4 regions of the Aeromicrobium halocynthiae genome follow, and region 1 is predicted to be linked to each of the others. Evidence: predicted binding sites of a transcription regulator. Region 1 holds the regulator's gene; each other region holds the start of a gene.

The links. The regulator LexA, encoded in region 1, represses DNA repair genes until DNA is damaged. The targets are predictions, from matches to a motif close to TCGAACANNTGTTCGA.
Region 2: the regulator LexA is predicted to act here: its motif matches at 2,615-2,630, upstream of ABD213_RS13530 (HNH endonuclease signature motif containing protein).
Region 3: the regulator LexA is predicted to act here: its motif matches at 2,503-2,518, upstream of ABD213_RS05780 (HNH endonuclease signature motif containing protein).
Region 4: the regulator LexA is predicted to act here: its motif matches at 1,869-1,884, upstream of ABD213_RS06910 (HNH endonuclease signature motif containing protein).

What each region holds. Positions count from the first base shown of each region.
Region 1 is NZ_BAAAPY010000006.1:138,984-143,194, forward strand. Features, by position in the region: gene ABD213_RS10100 (ATP-dependent DNA helicase) at 1-1,821, shown strand, start outside; gene lexA (transcriptional repressor LexA) at 1,873-2,679, opposite strand; gene ABD213_RS10110 (LysM peptidoglycan-binding domain-containing protein) at 2,985-3,371, shown strand; gene ABD213_RS10115 (type 1 glutamine amidotransferase) at 3,556-4,211, shown strand, end outside.
Region 2 is NZ_BAAAPY010000012.1:29,303-33,513, forward strand. Features, by position in the region: gene typA (translational GTPase TypA) at 1-1,389, shown strand, start outside; gene ABD213_RS13530 (HNH endonuclease signature motif containing protein) at 1,466-2,611, opposite strand; gene ABD213_RS13535 (NAD-dependent epimerase/dehydratase family protein) at 2,760-3,746, opposite strand; gene ABD213_RS13540 (rhodanese-like domain-containing protein) at 3,872-4,211, shown strand, end outside.
Region 3 is NZ_BAAAPY010000003.1:50,519-54,729, forward strand. Features, by position in the region: gene tig (trigger factor) at 1-1,037, opposite strand, end outside; gene ABD213_RS05775 (NAD(P)/FAD-dependent oxidoreductase) at 1,168-2,121, shown strand; gene ABD213_RS05780 (HNH endonuclease signature motif containing protein) at 2,522-3,667, shown strand; gene bla (class A beta-lactamase) at 3,678-4,211, opposite strand, start outside.
Region 4 is NZ_BAAAPY010000003.1:267,530-271,740, forward strand. Features, by position in the region: gene ABD213_RS06900 (putative PEP-binding protein) at 1-1,298, shown strand, start outside; gene ABD213_RS06905 (hypothetical protein) at 1,436-1,711, opposite strand; gene ABD213_RS06910 (HNH endonuclease signature motif containing protein) at 1,888-3,033, shown strand; gene lysS (lysine--tRNA ligase) at 3,035-4,211, opposite strand, start outside.

The DNA.
Region 1 (4,211 bases):
CACCTGCTGGTGCAGGCGGGGACGGGCACCGGCAAGTCCCTCGGCTACCTCGTGCCGAGCATGCTGCACGGCGAGCGGGTCGTGATCGCGACGGCGACGCTCGCCCTGCAGCACCAGCTCATCGAGCGCGACATCCCCGCGCTGCGGTCGGCCGCTGCCTCGGTCGGTGCCGAGGTGCCGCACTGCGCGGTGGTCAAGGGCCGGGCCAACTACGCCTGCCTGCACCGGGTGCGCGAGGGCGTCCCGGACGACCAGGGGGTGCTCGTGGAGGTGCCCGAGGGCGAGCTGGGCGCGGAGGTCGTGACGCTGCGCCGCTGGGCCGAGGACCAGGCCGAGAAGGAGAGTGTCGGCGACCGCGACTCCGCCCCCGCGCACTCCGAGCGGGCGTGGCGCCAGATCAGCGTCAACCACCGCGAGTGTCTGGGCGCCACCCGCTGCTCCTACGCCGAGGAGTGCTTCGCCGAGCGTGCCCGCGACGACGCCGCGCAGGCCGACGTCGTCGTCACCAACCACGCGCTGCTGGCGATCGACGCGATCGACGGCGTCCCGATGTTGCCCGAGTACGACGCCGTGGTCGTCGACGAGGCCCACGAGCTGGCCGCGCGCGTCACGCAGGCTGCCACCGCGGAGCTCGACGCGGGCGCCGTCGAGCGCGCGGCGCGGCGCGCCCGCTCGCAGGTGCGGGGCGAACGTGCCGACCGTGCCGTCGACGACCTCACCGAGGCCGCCGACGCGCTCGGTGACGCGTTGAGCCACACGCAGGTGGGTCGGATCGAGCGAGCGGAGGAGGCGCTGTCCGAGGCCCTCGCGATGGTGCGCGACGCGGCCCGCAACGTGGTCTCCGCGCTGGTCAAGCCCGCCGACGAGAAGGACGGTGAGGACGCCGGCCGTCAGCAGGCCAAGGCGCAGCTGGAGGAGCTGCGCACGATCGCCGAGCGGATGGCTGCGGGCAAGGAGACGGAGGTGCTGTGGGTGGCAGAGACGCGCAGCGGCGCGCCGCTGCTGCGCATCGCGCCGATCGACGTCTCCCTCGCGCTGCGCGACCGACTGTTCGCCGAGAAGACCGTCGTGCTGACCTCGGCCACGCTGACCCTCGGCGGCGGGTTCGACCCGCTGGCGGTCTCGCTCGGCCTGCCTGCCGGGGACGAGGAGTCGTGGCGCGGCATCGACGTCGGCTCGCCCTTCGACTACGGCCGCCAGGGCATCCTCTACGTCGCCAAGCACCTGCCGGCTCCGGGCCGCGACGGGCTGCAGGAGGCGCAGCTGGACGAGATCGCCGCGCTCGTCGAGGCCGCCGGCGGACGCACCCTCGGGCTGTTCTCCTCGCGCCGGGCCGCCGAGGCCGCTGCCGCGGCGACGCGCGAGCGACTCCCGGACCTCGACATCTGGTGCCAGGGCGACGCGCAGCTGCCGGAGCTGGCGCGGCGATTCGCGGTGACGGACTCCACCTGCCTGTTCGGCACGTTGAGCCTGTGGCAGGGCGTCGACCTGCCGGGCTCGACGTGTCAGCTGGTGATCATCGACCGGGTGCCGTTCCCGCGCCCGGACGACCCACTCATGAGCGCCCGCCAGCGTCTGGTCGAGAAGCGCGGGGGCAACGGGTTCATGAGCGTCGCGGCGAGCCATGCCGCGCTGCTGCTGGCCCAGGGAGCCGGGCGGTTGATCCGCCGCGCCGACGACCGCGGGGTCGTGGCGGTCCTGGACCCCCGACTGGTCACCGCCCGGTACGGGTCGTTCCTGGCAGCGTCCCTGCCGCCGATGTGGCGCACCACCGACCGCGACGCCGTGCTCGGCGCGCTGCGACGACTCGACGAGTCCTGACGTCGCGGTCGGTGGGTCAGGGCTGACGCCCTGCGCTGGTCGGCCCCCGGGTCAGAGACGACGAAGGACCGCGGTGACCTTGCCCAAGATGGTGGCGTGGGTGCCGTCGATCGGGGAGTAGTTCTCGTTGTGCGGCATCAGCCAGGTGGCGCCGTCCTTGCGCTGGAACGTCTTGACGGTGGCCTCGCCGTCGAGCATGGCGGCCACGATCTCGCCGTTCTCGGCCATCGGCTGCTGGCGCACGACGACGAAGTCGCCCTCGCAGATCGCCGCGTCGATCATCGAGTCGCCCTGGACCTGCAGCAGGAACAGGGTGCCGTCGCCGACGATGGAGGCAGGAAGGGGAAGGACGTCCTCGACCCGCTCCTCGGCGAGGATCGGCCCGCCGGCGGCGATCGTGCCGACCATCGGGACGTACGTGGCGGCGGGGCGGGCGTCGCCGATGCCGGTGGAGTCGGCCTCGTCCTCCTCGGCCGGACCGAGCGTGCGACGGGCCTTGAGGACCTCGGGCAGGAAGATCTCCAGGGCACGCGGCCGGTTCGGGTCGCGCCGGACGTAGCCCAGACGCTCCAGGACGCGCAGCTGGTGCGCGACCGAGGACGTGCTGGCCAGGCCGACGGCGACACCGATCTCGCGCATGCTGGGCGGGTAGCCGTGCTTCTCGATCATCTCGCGCAGGAAGACGAGGATCTTCTGCTGCCGCTCGGTCAGGCCGGTCATCTCGTCGACCGGACCGTCGGGCAGCTCGCGCGGGGAGTTCTTGGAACCCTTCGGGCGGCCGCGGCGGGGTGCCTGGGCGGTCGTGCCCGCTGGCGTACCAGCCTCGGGGGAGTCGGAGGTCTTCGTGTCGTCGCTCATGTGATCACCGTAACGACCTCCACGGACAGATCCAAACATCTGTTCGATCGGCGTGTCGTGAACACGCCTCGCGAAACTTCTTGCGAAAAATTTCTGCCCGCGATTCCAGGCCTGATGGGGTCGATGTCGCTCCCGCGTTCGATTCGGGGCTGTTTTTGTCCGAGGTCTGTCGTAGTGTCGTACACGTGTTCGATCGAACGTCTGTTCCCCGTCGCACCACCCCGCGGCCCGGATCGAGTGACATCGCGGACCTCGGTCGGACACCTCACTCCACAGCACCCGTTCCCTTCCCCACGGAGGCACCCATGAGCACCATCACCCTCGCTCCCGGCCACTTCACCACTGCGCCCCGCACGTCGACGCGGCCCATCTCCTCGACCTCCGGCTCCGCCGGCGCGGTGCGCCTGACGCGTCGCGGTCGCCTCGTCGTGCTGGCAGCGGCCCTCGCCGTCATCGCCTTCGCCGTCGTGGCCCTCGGCCCGTCGGTCGTCGCCTCCGGTGAGCGGGGCGACGTCCCGGCCACCACGGTCGTGACGGTCCAGCCGGGCCAGACCCTCTGGCAGATCGCCGTCGAGGCCAACCCCACGGGCGACCCGCGCCGCACGGTCGACGACATCATGCGCATGAACGCGCTCTCCAGCGCCGGTGCCCTGCAGATGGGCCGCGAGCTCGCGGTGCCCGTCTACGAGTGAGGCACTCGAGAACGCTGTGAGGGGTGCGGCCCGAGCGGTCCGCACCCCTCACCGTGTCCGTTGTCGTGCGCGGATCGGGCTCTCTGTCGGGTTCACCTTTGCCGCCGCAGGCGTGACGTCCCCGCAGCCGGCGGTCCCGACCCTGCGCGCGTCGAGGCGACGAGCGGACGGGCATGATGACGCCATGCGCTTCCACGTCGTGGCCGACGACACCGATCGCGACGGCGGGTACGTCGTCGCTCGGCTGACCCAGCTCGGCTACCGCCCCGAGTGGCTCGACCGCGACGAGCTGCCGGTCTTCACCGATCTCGGCGAGTCGGCCCTCGTGCTGCTGCTCGGCTCCGAGCGCGGCGCCCACGAGCCTCGCTGGCAGGCGTCGGTCGAGGCCGAGGAGGCGCTCGTCCGTGCGGCGCTGCGCGCCGGCACCCCGGTGATGGGCATCTGCTTCGGCGCGCAGGTCCTCGCCCGCGCCCTCGGCGGCACCTCCTACCGGGGCGACGACCCCGAGGTGGGGTTCAAGCGGGTCGACACCGTCGACCCGGTCCTGTGCCCCGAGGGTCCCTGGGCGCAGTTCCACCGCGACGTCATGGTGCCGCCGCAGCAGGCCCGTGTCCTCGGCAGCAGCTGGTTCGGTCCGCAGTGCTTCACCGACGAGAGCCTCGGCACCCCGGCCATCGCGTGGCAGTTCCACCCTGAGGTGACGCCGCAGACCTATGCGCGGTGGGTCGACGAGGACGCCGACACCGTCCGACTGTCCGGCGCCGACCCGTCGCTGCTGAGGCGTCACGCCCTGCTGAGCGCGGGTCGTGCCGAGGCGTCGGCACACCAGCTCGTCGACGC
Region 2 (4,211 bases), on a different contig from region 1:
CTGCCCGAGGACGCCGGCGACGACGCCCTCGACTTCCCGGTCGTCTACGCCTCGGCCAAGGCCGGTCGCGCGTCGCTGGAGAAGCCGGCCGACGGCGGCCTGCCCGACAACGAGGACCTCGTCCCGCTGTTCCAGACCATCCTCGACACGGTCCCCGCCCCCGAGTACACCGAGGGCGCACCCCTGCAGGCGCACGTCACGAACCTCGACTCGTCCCCCTTCCTCGGACGCCTCGCGCTCGTGCGCGTCAAGGAGGGCACCCTCAAGAAGGGCCAGCAGGTCGCGTGGATGAAGCGCGACGGGTCCGTCGAGCGGGTCAAGGTCACCGAGCTGCTCGTGACCGAGGCGCTCGAGCGCAAGCCCGGCGAGTCCGCCGGCCCGGGCGACATCGTCGCCATCGCGGGCATGGCGAGCATCAACATCGGCGAGACCCTCGCCGACCCGGAGAACCCGGTGGCCCTGCCGCTCATCCACGTCGACGAGCCGGCGATCTCCATGACGATCGGCACGAACACGTCCCCCCTCGCGGGTCGCGAGAAGGGCACCAAGGTGACGGCGCGCCTGGTCAAGGACCGTCTCGACGCCGAGCTCATCGGCAACGTCTCGATCCGCGTCCTGCCCACCGACCGCCCCGACGCGTGGGAGGTCCAGGGACGTGGCGAGCTGGCCCTGGCCATCCTCGTCGAGCAGATGCGCCGCGAGGGGTACGAGCTGACCGTCGGCAAGCCGCAGGTGGTCACCAAGGAGATCGACGGGAAGGTCCACGAGCCCGTCGAGCGCCTCACGATCGACGCGCCCGAGGAGTACCTCGGCACCATCACCCAGCTGCTCGCCGTCCGCAAGGGTCGCATGGAGCAGATGGTCAACCACGGCACCGGCTGGGTGCGCATGGAGTTCCTGGTGCCGGCCCGCGGGCTGATCGGCTTCCGCACCGAGTTCCTCACCGACACGCGCGGCACCGGCATCGCCCACCACATCTCCGAGGGCTACGAGCCGTGGTTCGGCGAGATCTCGACCCGCCCGTCAGGCTCTCTCGTGGCCGACCGCTCCGGTGCCGTCACGTCGTTCGCGATGACCAACCTGCAGGAGCGCGGCGTGCTGTTCGTCGAGCCCTCCACCGAGGTCTACGAGGGCATGATCGTCGGCGAGAACTCCCGTGACGACGACATGGACGTCAACATCACCAAGGAGAAGAAGCAGACCAACATCCGCTCGGCGACGTCGGACAACTTCGAGAAGGTCATCCCCCCGAAGAAGCTCTCGCTCGAGCAGTGCCTGGAGTTCTGCCGCGAGGACGAGTGCGTCGAGGTGACCCCGAACCACGTGCGGATCCGCAAGGTCATCCTCAACGCCTCCGAGCGCATGCGGGCCGCCAAGCAGCGTCGCTGATCGCCCGCAGGAACGGCCCGCTCAACCGAACATCCCTCGGTGTCGACGTCTGCGCGAGTGCAGGGGTAGATGAGGATCAGCCGGTGAGGGCGGCTTCGATGGGGACCTCGCGTCCAGTGGGCAGGATCCATCGCAGGACGTCGTGGCCCTTCATGGAGTGGTGTCTCCTGCACAGTGCCCACATGTTCGATCCGTTGGTCGCCCCGGTGGGCCAGGGTTCTCGGTGGTCGAGGTCGCACCGTTCGGCAGGTACCCGGCATCCGGGTGCTCGGCAGACGGCGTCTCTGAATCTGATGGCCTTGGCGAGGGTCTCGGGGGCGAAGCGTCCGACGTAGTCGTGAGCCAGGATGTTGTCGCTCACCGGGTCGGTGATGATGCGGTGCCAGAAGGTGTCATCTGCGTCGACGTCGGTCAGGATCCACGAGGCGGGGACGGACCATTCGCCATCACTGGACTCGGCGTGTCCGTCGGTGAGTCCGGTGAGGACGTCGGCCTCGATGGTGACGGCGACGTCACCGGTCACGGTCGGGAGGTCGGTGGTCTGGCCGTGGGTGAGCCAGGAGACGTACAGGTCGGCGGTGCGCTGCGGCAGCGTCCGGTCGTCGGAATCGTTGACAGGCTGGCGGGCTGCGCGGTCGAGGCGCTTCATCACCGCGGCTGCCTGGTGGGACGGCAGGTAGGCCGAGAGCCAGGACATGCCGTCCTCGAGGTGGTGCAGGGACACGTGCCGCTGCTCGCGGGCCTTCTCGGCCCGATCGAGGGCCTCGTCGGGCTCGATGCGGGTGACGAATCGCTTGATCCACGAGCGGAGCTCAGCGGTGGTGTGGGTGGTGGCGTAGGCGAGGGCCTTGGAGTCGAGCAGCGCCCACGAGGACTCCCGCTCGAGCCGGTCCAGCCCCGCAGAGATCTCCCGGACGCGGGCGGCGTCGATCAGGCCCTCGGTGAACGCGGCCCAGCAGGCAGGTGCGTGGGCGACCATCCGGTCCGCGGTCGCGAGGCGGGACCAGACCTGATTTTCCGACAGGCCCATCGCCTGCCCGATCGACATCGGGATCGCCGACCGCTCCACGAGCTGACGCATCGAGCCGTCGAGCCGACTGATGCGCGCCTCTTCGGCGTCGCGGAACGCGAGCATCGCCGAGAATTGAGCCGCCTCGGCCCGCGCCACAGCACGAGTCGCGGAGACCATGGCCTCGTCGCTCGTGCTTTCCCCGATCTCCATGAATCAAACATACGTGCGACCACCGACAGCCCACTGAGCGCGCTGGCGGGGTTGAATGAGGCAGCGATGACGGCCCTGTGGGACCGCACTGACTACGTGTCGGGAGCGCTCGAGGGGTCAGCCGCCCACACGTGGATCTCGGCGTCGCTCACGTGCAGGTCCCCGGTGGTCGACACACCAGCTCCTCCTCACGCAGCCACTCTGCGGTCCGCCGCATCCCCTCCTCGAGCCCCACCTGCGGTTCGTAGCCGAGCATCCGGCGGGCCTTCTCGATGGAGTACGTGCCGGTACGGCACAGGTAGCGCACGGCGGTCGTGTTGGTCTCGTCGTCGAGCCCGCGGACGCGGACCAGGACGCTCTTGGCCCAGGCGAGACCGAGTGCGACCCACGTCGGCAGCAGCACCGCTCGACGCCCCACCATCCGCTGGTAGTGACCGAAGAACTCCCGACACGAGACCCCGACACCGCCCGCGAGCGTGAATACCTGGCCAGCCGCCTCCGGACGGTCCGCGGCGAGCACGAGACCCTCGACGAGGTCGTCGACGTACACCGGGCTGAAGACACCGCGCCCGAACGCGGGCAGGAGGAACTGCCGCGCCTGCATCATCTGCACCGGAAGCACGGTCCACGGCCGCGACCCGGGACCGTAGACGTCGCCCGGGCGGACGACGACGGTCTCCATCTGTCCCGACGCGTGCGCAGCGAGCGTCACCTGCTCCGCCGCGATCCGGGTGTCGACGTACGGGTTCCCGTCGGGGCGGACCGGGTGGTCCTCGCTGACCCCGTCGGGAAAGCCCGTGTCGGAGAAGGCGCGCACGGACGACAGGTAGACCACCCTCGACGCCCCTGCCGCCATCGCCGCCTCGATCACCCGACGCGTGCCGAGGGTGTTGACCCGCCACGCCTCCTCCAGCGTCGGCAGGTTGGAGACGAGTGCTGCGGTGTGCACGACGACGTCACCGCTGCGGATCAGGTGCGCCCACGACCCCGGGTCGGTGATGTCGCCGGCCTCGACCCCGAGGGCGACGTCGGCGCGGACGTCGACTCCCCGGACGTCGTGCCCCGCAGCCCGCAGGCGCGCCACGAGCGTCCGTCCGATGAACCCTGCTGCCCCGGTCACCACGTAGCCGCCCACGGCGCCCCTCCTCCTGCCGGCCTCGCCGACGACGCCCGCAGTCTAGGTGTCCACCGGTCCGCTCGTGGTGCGGTTGCCTAGGCTGGTGCCCGACCCGTCGAGACGACGTCCCGAGGAGCCTGACCGTGCCGAACCGTTCGCCCCGTCCCGTCCTTCGTCGACCCGTGGTCCTCGTCCTCGCCACGCTCGTGGCCGTCGGGGCACTCACGGCGTGCTCGGGGGAGTCCGTCGACGTCACCGACGAGACCGTGATCCTCGACGTCCGCACGCCCGAGGAGTTCGTCGAGGGGCACCTGGCGGGCGCGCAGAACATCGACGTGAGCGCCGACGACTTCGACGAGAGGGTCACGCAGCTCGACACCGACGCCCAGGTCGTCGTCTACTGCCGCAGCGGGATCCGTTCGGCCGACGCCGTGGAGCGCATGGAGGGACTCGGGTTCACCGACCTCACGGATGCCGGCGGCC
Region 3 (4,211 bases), on a different contig from region 1:
AACGTGACCTCCTCGCCGGCGGACAGACCCGTGACGGCGTCGTCGAGGCCGTCGAGCAGGACGCCCGATCCGACCGTGTACGGCATGGCGTTGGCCTCGGCTCCGTCGATCGGCTCCCCGTCCTTGTCCTTCGCGACGAGGTCGATGGTCAGGGCGTCGCCGTCGGCAGCAGGACGCTCGACGTCGGTGGTCGTGGCGAAGCGCTCGCGCAGGGCGTCGATCTGCTCGGTGACGTCCTCGGCGGTGACCTCGGCGTCCTCGACCTTCACGGTGATGTCGGCGAGGTCGGGCAGGTCGAGCTCGGGACGCACGTCGAGCTCGGCGGTGATCTCGATGTCCTCCCCGTCGGCGAACTTCGTGAGGTCGATCTCCGGCTGGCTCAGCGGCTGGACGTTCGTCTCCTCCAGCGCCTGGCGGTACCAGTCGGGCAGCGCGGCGTTGACGGCCTCGCTGAGGACCGCGTCGCGACCGACCCGCTGGTCGACGATCGCCGCAGGCACCTTGCCCTTGCGGAAGCCGGGCACCTGGATCTGCCCACCGATCTGCTTGTACGCCTTGTCGAGGTTCGGCTTGAACTCCTCGAACGGGACCTCGATGGTGAGCTTGACCCGGGTGGGGCTCAGGGACTCGGTGCTGCTCTTCACGTGCGGAACTCCTGGATGGGCTACGGGGGTCGTCGGACGCCACGGGGCGGGCTCGAGCCTGACGTCGGCGACCACGGCCCGGGGGCGTCGTTCCAGTCTCTCATGCAGGCACCGCCGGGCCCGAATCGCCCGCTCGAGCGCACCTTCGGGCCGAGAACACCTTTCGTTGGCCTCGTCCGCGGCGAGGGTGCCGAAGTCCGGTCGGCGGGAGACCTCCCAGGCGACGTCGACGGCCTCGCCGACGCCCGAGCCGGGCACGGCGTCCGGCCGCACCGTCACGCGTGTCCCGAGCAGCACCGCGTGCGGCAGCGGGTCGCCGGAGGCCACCCCGTGCTGGAAGACCCCTGTGCCGGGTCGCCGGCGCGCGCGACGGCCGGTGCTCCGTGGCTCCACGGGTCCATTGCGCGCAGGCGCGGGTGAACCGACGCGGCCGGGTCCGGTGAACGGCCGGGGACCGGTGGCCGACGCGTTGGGACCCCGCGCGACGGCCTGCGGATCCTGCGCGCGGTGGGACGATCGGACGGTGGCATCGATCGTCGTCGTCGGAGCCGGCTTGTCCGGCGTGGTGTGCGCTCGCGAGCTCGTCGCCGCGGGCCACGAGGCGGTCCTGCGCGACCGGGGACGACGCCCCGGTGGCCGGATGGCCCTGCGGCGCCACGACGAACGGGTCGTCGACATCGGCGCCGGCTACTTCACCGTGCGTGACGACGCCTTCGCCGCGCGGGTCGACGACTGGCAGGAGCGGGGCCTGGCCCGACCGTGGACCGACACGTTCGGCACCTGGAGTCCCGAGGACGTCGGAACGACGACCGGGCCGATGCGATGGGCCGCGCCCGGTGGGTTGCGCTCGCTCGTGCAGGACCTCGCGGCGGGGCTCGACGTGCGCAGCGCCGCCCCGGTCGAGCGCGTGACGGTCGTCGGCGCCGGTCCCAGCGTCGACGGCGAGGCTGTCGACGCGGTGGCGCTCGCTCTGCCCGATCCACAGGCGCGCCCGCTGCTGGAGGTCGGGTCGCCGGCGCACGAGGCGCTCGACGACCCGTACGAGCCGGCGCACGCCCTCACTGCCGGCTGGGAGCGGCGGACGTGGTCGATGCCGGACGCCCTGTTCGTGAACGACCACCCCGACCTCGCGTTCGTCGCCGACGACGGTCGCCGACGCGGCGACGACGCCCCCGTGCTGGTCGCGCACAGCACCGCTGACCGCTCCCGCCGCCACCTGACCGACCCGCTCACCGCGGCCGAGCCGATGCTCGCAGCACTGCGCGAGGTGGTCGACGCGCCCGCCGAGGAGCCGACGCTGATCCACGTCCAGCGGTGGACGTACTCGCGTCCCGTCGCCGGCCACGGTCGCCCCTTCCATCTCGGCGACGACCTCGTCGGGGCGTGCGGCGACTCCTGGGGTGAGACGTCGTCGATCGAGACGGCCTTCCTCTCCGGGCGTGCTCTGGGGCGGGCGCTGGTCGAGCGCCTGGGCTGAGCGCCGCGGCGGTCAGAACACCGTCGAGACGACGTCCCTGAGGTCGCGGAGGACCGTTCGGAACGCCCCTCCGATCCCGGCGTCCGTGGTCCCGCCTCGCCCCACGTGCCCACCACGAGCAGTGACGTCGCCACGACGGCGCCCATTGCAGCGACGACCGTCGCCGTCGGTCCGATGACTGCGTACCCACTGAGGGCCAGCAACGCACTGGCCGGCAGGAGAAGCATCAGGCCTACCGTCCCGGGCCGCGGCCAGCGGACCGATCGACCGACCTGATCTTCCACGTCGACCACCCCTTCGCCAGCTCCGACGAGACCGCGATCGGACGTGTCACCGATGTCCTGAGACATCACGATTCCGCGCTCAGAGGACTGTCGGTGGTCGCACGTATGTTTGATTCATGGACATCGGGGACAGCACGAGCGAGGAGGCCATGGTCATGGCTGCTCGCACGGCGGCTCGGGGTGAGGCGGCGATGTACTCGGCGATGCTCGCGTTCCGCGATGCCGAAGAGGCACGCATCAGTCGGCTCGACGGGTCCATGCGTCAGCTCGTGGAGCGCTCGGCGATCCCGATGTCGATCGGGCAAGCGATGGGCCTGTCGGAGAACCAGGTCTGGGCACGGCTCGCGACGGCCGATCGGATGGTCGCCCACGCACCCGCCTGCTGGGCGGCGTTCTGCGACGGGCTGATCGACGCTTCGCGGGTGCGGGAGATCTCCACGGGATTGGATCGGCTGGAACGGGAGTCCTCGTGGGCGCTGCTCGACGAGAAGGCCCTCGCGTATGCGACCACCCACACCACCGCTGAGCTGCGGGCCTGGATCAAGCGGTTCGTCACCCGCATCGAGCCCGACGAAGCCCTCGACCGGGCCGAGAAGGCCCGCGCCCAGCGGCACGTGTCCCTGCACCACCTCGAGGACGGCATGTCCTGGCTCTCGGCCTACCTGCCGTCCCACCAGGCAGCGGCGGTGATGAAGCGCCTCGACCGCGCCGCCCGCGTTCCTCTGGACGATGACGACGATCGGACGCTGCCGCAGCGCAGCGCCGACCTGTTCGTCTCCTGGCTCACCCACGGCGAGACCACCGACCTCCCCACCGTCACCGGCGACATCGCCGTCACCATCGAGGCCGACGTCCTCACCGGACTCATCGACGGCCACGCCGAGTCCTCCGACGGCGAGTGGTCCGTCCCCGCGTCGTGGATCCTCGAGAACATCGACCCCGACGACACCTTCTGGCACCGCATCATCACCGACCCCGTCACCAGCGACGTCCTCGCTCACGACTACGTCGGACGATTCGCCCCAGAAACCCTCGCCAAGGCCATCAGATTCAGAGACGGCGTCTGCCGAGCACCCGGATGCCGGGTCCCCGCCGAACGATGCGACCTCGACCACCGAGAACCCTGGCCCACCGGGGCGACCAACGGATCGAACATGTGGGCACTGTGCAGGAGACACCACTCCATGAAGGGACACGACGTCCTGCGATGGATCCTGCCCACCGGACGCGAGGTCCCCGCCGACACCGTCCGCGCCGGGTGAGAACCCCTCGTCAGTCCAGCGCGCCCAGCACCAAGGCCGCCGCCTCGGCGACCAGCGCGTCGTCGTAGTCGGCCGACAGGTCGTTGCGCTCGGTCAGCACGACGAGCACGATCGGCTCACGACCGGGCGGGTGGACGAGAGCGACGTCGCCGCGCCGCGGACCCGCGCCCCCGGACTTGTCGAGCACGATCCACCCCTCCGGCGCACCGGCCCGAATCAACGGATCGCCCGTCGCGTTCCCCGACATCCAGTCGAACAGCCGCTCGCGGTCCGCCGACTCGAGCCAGTCGCCCTTGGCGATCGACTCCAGCAACGCGGCGAACGCCGCCGGCGTCGTCGTGTTGGCGGGTTCACCAGGCGTCACGTCGTTGATGCCCGGCTCGACGGCATCGACGCTCGTCTCCTCGTCGCCCGCCGAACGCAGCGCGTTCTCGAGCCCCGCCGGCCCACCCAGCCGCTCGAGCACGAGGTTCGTGGCGGTGTTGTCGCTCTCGCGGACAGCGGCCTCGGCCAGCTCGTCCAGCGTCAAGCCCTCGTCCAACGA
Region 4 (4,211 bases), on a different contig from region 1:
ACCTGCGCGACGTCCGCGACCGCGTCGTCGCGGAGCTGCTCGGGCTGCCCGAGCCCGGCATCGTGCCACCCACCGAGCCGTCGGTGCTGTTCGCCGACGACCTCGCCCCCGCCGACACCGCCGGCCTCGACCCCGAGCTCGTCGTGGGCATCGCCTGCCGCCTGGGCGGCACCACCAGCCACACCGCGATCATCGCCCGCCAGCTCGGGATCCCGTGCGTCGTCGGCGTCGCGGACCTGCCGGTGGAGGACGTGCCGGCGCGCGCCCTCGTCGACGGTGGTACCGGCGAGGTGCTCCCCGACCCCGACCCCGTCGAGGCGACCCGCCGCGTCGAGCACGACGAGGCTCGCCGCGCCGCAAGCGCCGACTGGGCCGGCCCGGGCGCGACGGCTGACGGCACCCCCGTCCAGGTGCTCGCGAACGTCCAGGACGCGGCCGGTGCAGAGCGGGCCGCCGCGGAGCCCGTCGAGGGGTTCGGGCTCTACCGCACGGAGCTGAGCTTCCTCGACCGCGGCTCGGAGCCGACCGTCGAGGAGCAGACCGACGTGTACGCGAAGGTCCTGCAGGCCGCCGGCGAGCACAAGGTCGTCGTGCGCACGCTCGACGCGGGCTCGGACAAGCCGCTCGCGTTCGCCGACATGGGCACCGAGCCCAACCCGGCCCTCGGCGTCCGGGGCCTGCGGGTCGCCCGCCGCATGCCCGAGCTGCTGGAGCGCCAGCTCGAGGCGATCGCCGCCGCGGCCGAGCGCACCGGCACCGAGACGTGGGTGATGGCGCCGATGGTCTCCGTGCTGTCCGAGGCGGCGGACTTCGCCGCCAAGGTCCGGGCGCTCGGACTCACGCCGGGCGTCATGATCGAGACGCCGTCGGCCGCTCTGCTGACCGACCGACTGCTCGAGCACCTCGACTTCGTCTCCGTCGGCACCAACGACCTCAGCCAGTACGCCTTCGCCGCCGACCGCATGGCCGCCGACCTCGGCGACCTCACCGACCCGTGGCAGCCGGGGTTGCTGCGGCTCGTCGAGATCATCGCCACCGCCGGACAGGAGGCGGACAAGCCCGTCGGCGTGTGCGGCGAGGCCGCCGCCGACCCGCAGCTCGCCTGCGTGCTCGCGGGGCTCGGCGTCACGTCACTCTCGTGCGCCGCCACCGCGGTGCGCGCCGTGGGCGCGCAGCTCGGCGCGGTCACGATGGACCAGTGCCGCGAGGCGGCCCGCGTCGCGCTCGCTGCGGACGATCCGGCTGCGGCGCGTGAAGCCGTCGGCGCGGCGCTCTCAAGCGACAGCCCCGGCATCTGAGACGCATCATGTGGTGACCGAGTAGCCCGGACCGTGCCGGGGGCGCCGGTCCATGCGTCTCGAGATCACACCAGACGGCGAGGGCACCGGGCACCGGGCACCGGGCACCGACGATCAGGCCGCGGACGAGAAGCGGATCATCGGGCGGAGTCGGGTGCGGACGTACAGGACACCGCGCCGAACACCAGGTTCCAGGTCGACTCGTCCCCCGCGTCGTCGCAGTGGTGGACCGTCCTCCCGGACTCCCGCTCCTCGCGTCGGACGTGAGCAGAGGCGCCCCATTCCTCCGGGTCGGGGAAAATGATGACGGCGTCGACACCCCTGTGAGACCAGGTCACGGGAAGGACGAGGGCGAGGTCCTGAGCGGTCGGGCCGTCCATCCTCAGCCCGATGCCGCGGACCTCCATGTCCATGCAGCGCAGGTCGAGCCGCCGAATGGTCGAGGAGGTCCACGCAACCAACGGCTCATCGAACTCGAGGGGCTCCCATGCGCCAGCGTCCGACATCGCTCCACCCTACGGTTCCACCTCGGTGGTTGACCTGTGGATCGGCGGCAGACATTGTCAGCAGTCGAGTGTATGTTCGTTACATGGAAGAGTTGGTAGGTGCAGCAGTCGACGATCTGGAGCTGGTCTCGCGCTCGCTCGCGCAGGCCGAGGCCGCCTCGTTCGCCGCCATGGTGCGCTACCGCGACGTCGAGGAGGCCCGCATTGGCGAGCTGGACTCGTCGATGCGGGCCCTGGTGGAGCGGTCGATGATCGCGATGGAGATCGGTCAGGCGATGGGTCTGTCGGAGCACCAGGTGGTGTCGCGGTTCGCCGTCGCCGACCGGGTCATCGAGCACGCACCCGCGTGCTGGGCTGCCTTCTGCGACGGGCTGATTGACGCCGCGCGGGTGCGGGAGATCTCCACCGGTCTGGACCGGCTCGAGCGGGAGTCCTCGTGGGCGCTGCTCGACGAGAAGGCCCTCGCCTATGCCACCACCCACACCACCAGTGAGCTGCGGGCCTGGATCAAGCGGTTCGTCACCCGCGTCGAGCCCGACGAGGCGCTCGATCGGGCCGAGAAGGCCCGTGAGCAGCGGCACGTGTCCCTGCACCACCTCGAGGACGGCATGTCCTGGCTCTCGGCCTACCTCCCCTCCCACCAGGCAGCCGCGGTGATGAAACGCCTCGACCGCGCCGCACGCATCCCCGTCGACGACGAGGACGACCGCACGTTGCCGCAGCGGACCGCCGACCTGTTCGTCTCGTGGCTCACCCACGGCGAGACCACCGACCTCCCGACGATCACCGGCGACGTCGCCGTCACCATCGAGGCCGACGTGCTCACCGGACTCATCGACGGCCACGCCGAGTCCTCCGACGGCGAGTGGTCCGTCCCGGTCTCGTGGATCCTCGACGAGATCGATCCTGACGACACCTTCTGGCACCGGATCGTCACCGATCCCGTCACCAGCGATGTTCTCGCTCACGACTACGTCGGACGGTTCGCCCCCGAGACCCTCGCCAAGGCCATCAGATTCAGGGACGGAGTCTGCCGAGCACCAGGGTGCCGGGTACCGGCAGGGAGGTGCGACCTCGACCACCGAGAACCCTGGCCCACCGGCCCCACCAACGGGGACAACATGTGGGCACTGTGCAGGCGACACCACTCCATGAAGGGCCACGACGTCCTGCGATGGATCCTGCCCTCCGGCCGCGAGGTCCCCGCCGACACGCTTCTCGCCATCTGACCTACTCCCGACGACCGATCGGGAAGAGGATCGCCTCGCGGATGCCGATGCCCTGCAGCAGCATCACCAGCCGGTCGACGCCCAGACCCATGCCCCCGGCCGGCGGCATGCCGAACTCCAGCGCCCGCAGGAAGTCCTCGTCGACGTCCATCGCCTCCGGGTCCCCCGCCGCCGCGAGCCGCGCCTGCTCCTCCAACCGCTCCCGCTGGATCACCGGGTCGTTCAGCTCCGAGTACGCCGGCGCCAGCTCCACCCCGTTGATGATGAGGTCCCACGCCTCCACCAGACCCGGCGTCGACCGGTGCTTCTTCGCCAACGGCCGCACCGCCTCCGGGTAGTCGCACACGAACGTCGGCGCGATCAGCGTGTGCTCCACCAGCTTCTCGAACAGCTCAAGCACCACCTCGCCCTCGCCCCAGTGGTCGCGCAGCGCCACGTCGTGCTTGCCCGCCAACGCCTGCAGCTCACCCAGCGACGTCTCGACCGTCACCGTCCTGCCGACGGCCTCCGAGACCAGCTCGTGGACCGTGGCGCGCCGCCATGGCTGCTCCAGGTCGATCTCCGTGCCGTCACGACCCGGCACGACCGTCTTCCCGACCGCACGAGCAGCGTCGAGGACGAGGTCACGTACCAGGTCCGCCATCGTGTCATAGGAGCCGTACGCCTCGTACACCTCGAGCATCATGAACTCGGGGTTGTGCGTGTTGTCGACGCCCTCGTTGCGGAACGTCTTGCCGATCTCGTAGACGCGGTCGATGCCGCCCACCAGCGCCCGCTTGAGGTGCAGCTCCAGCGCGATCCGCAGCAAGGCGTCCTCGTCGTACGCGTTGACGTGGGTGGCGAACGGACGCGCCGCCGCACCGCCGTTCGTGTGCTGCAGGACCGGCGTCTCCACCTCGACGTAGTCACGCTCGTCCAGCGTGCGGCGCAGCGACTGCAGCACCCTGGCCTTGACGCGGACGTTCTCACGGGCCTCTGGCCGCACGATCAGGTCGACGTACCGCATCCGCGCCCGCGCCTCGTCCGACAACGGCTTGTGCTCGTTCGGCAGCGGCCGCAGCGTCTTGGCCGCCAGCTGCCACGACGACGCCAGCACGCTCAGCTCCCCACGACGCGACGTGATCACCTCGCCCGTGACGCTCACGTGGTCGCCGATGTCGACCCGCGCCTTGAACGCC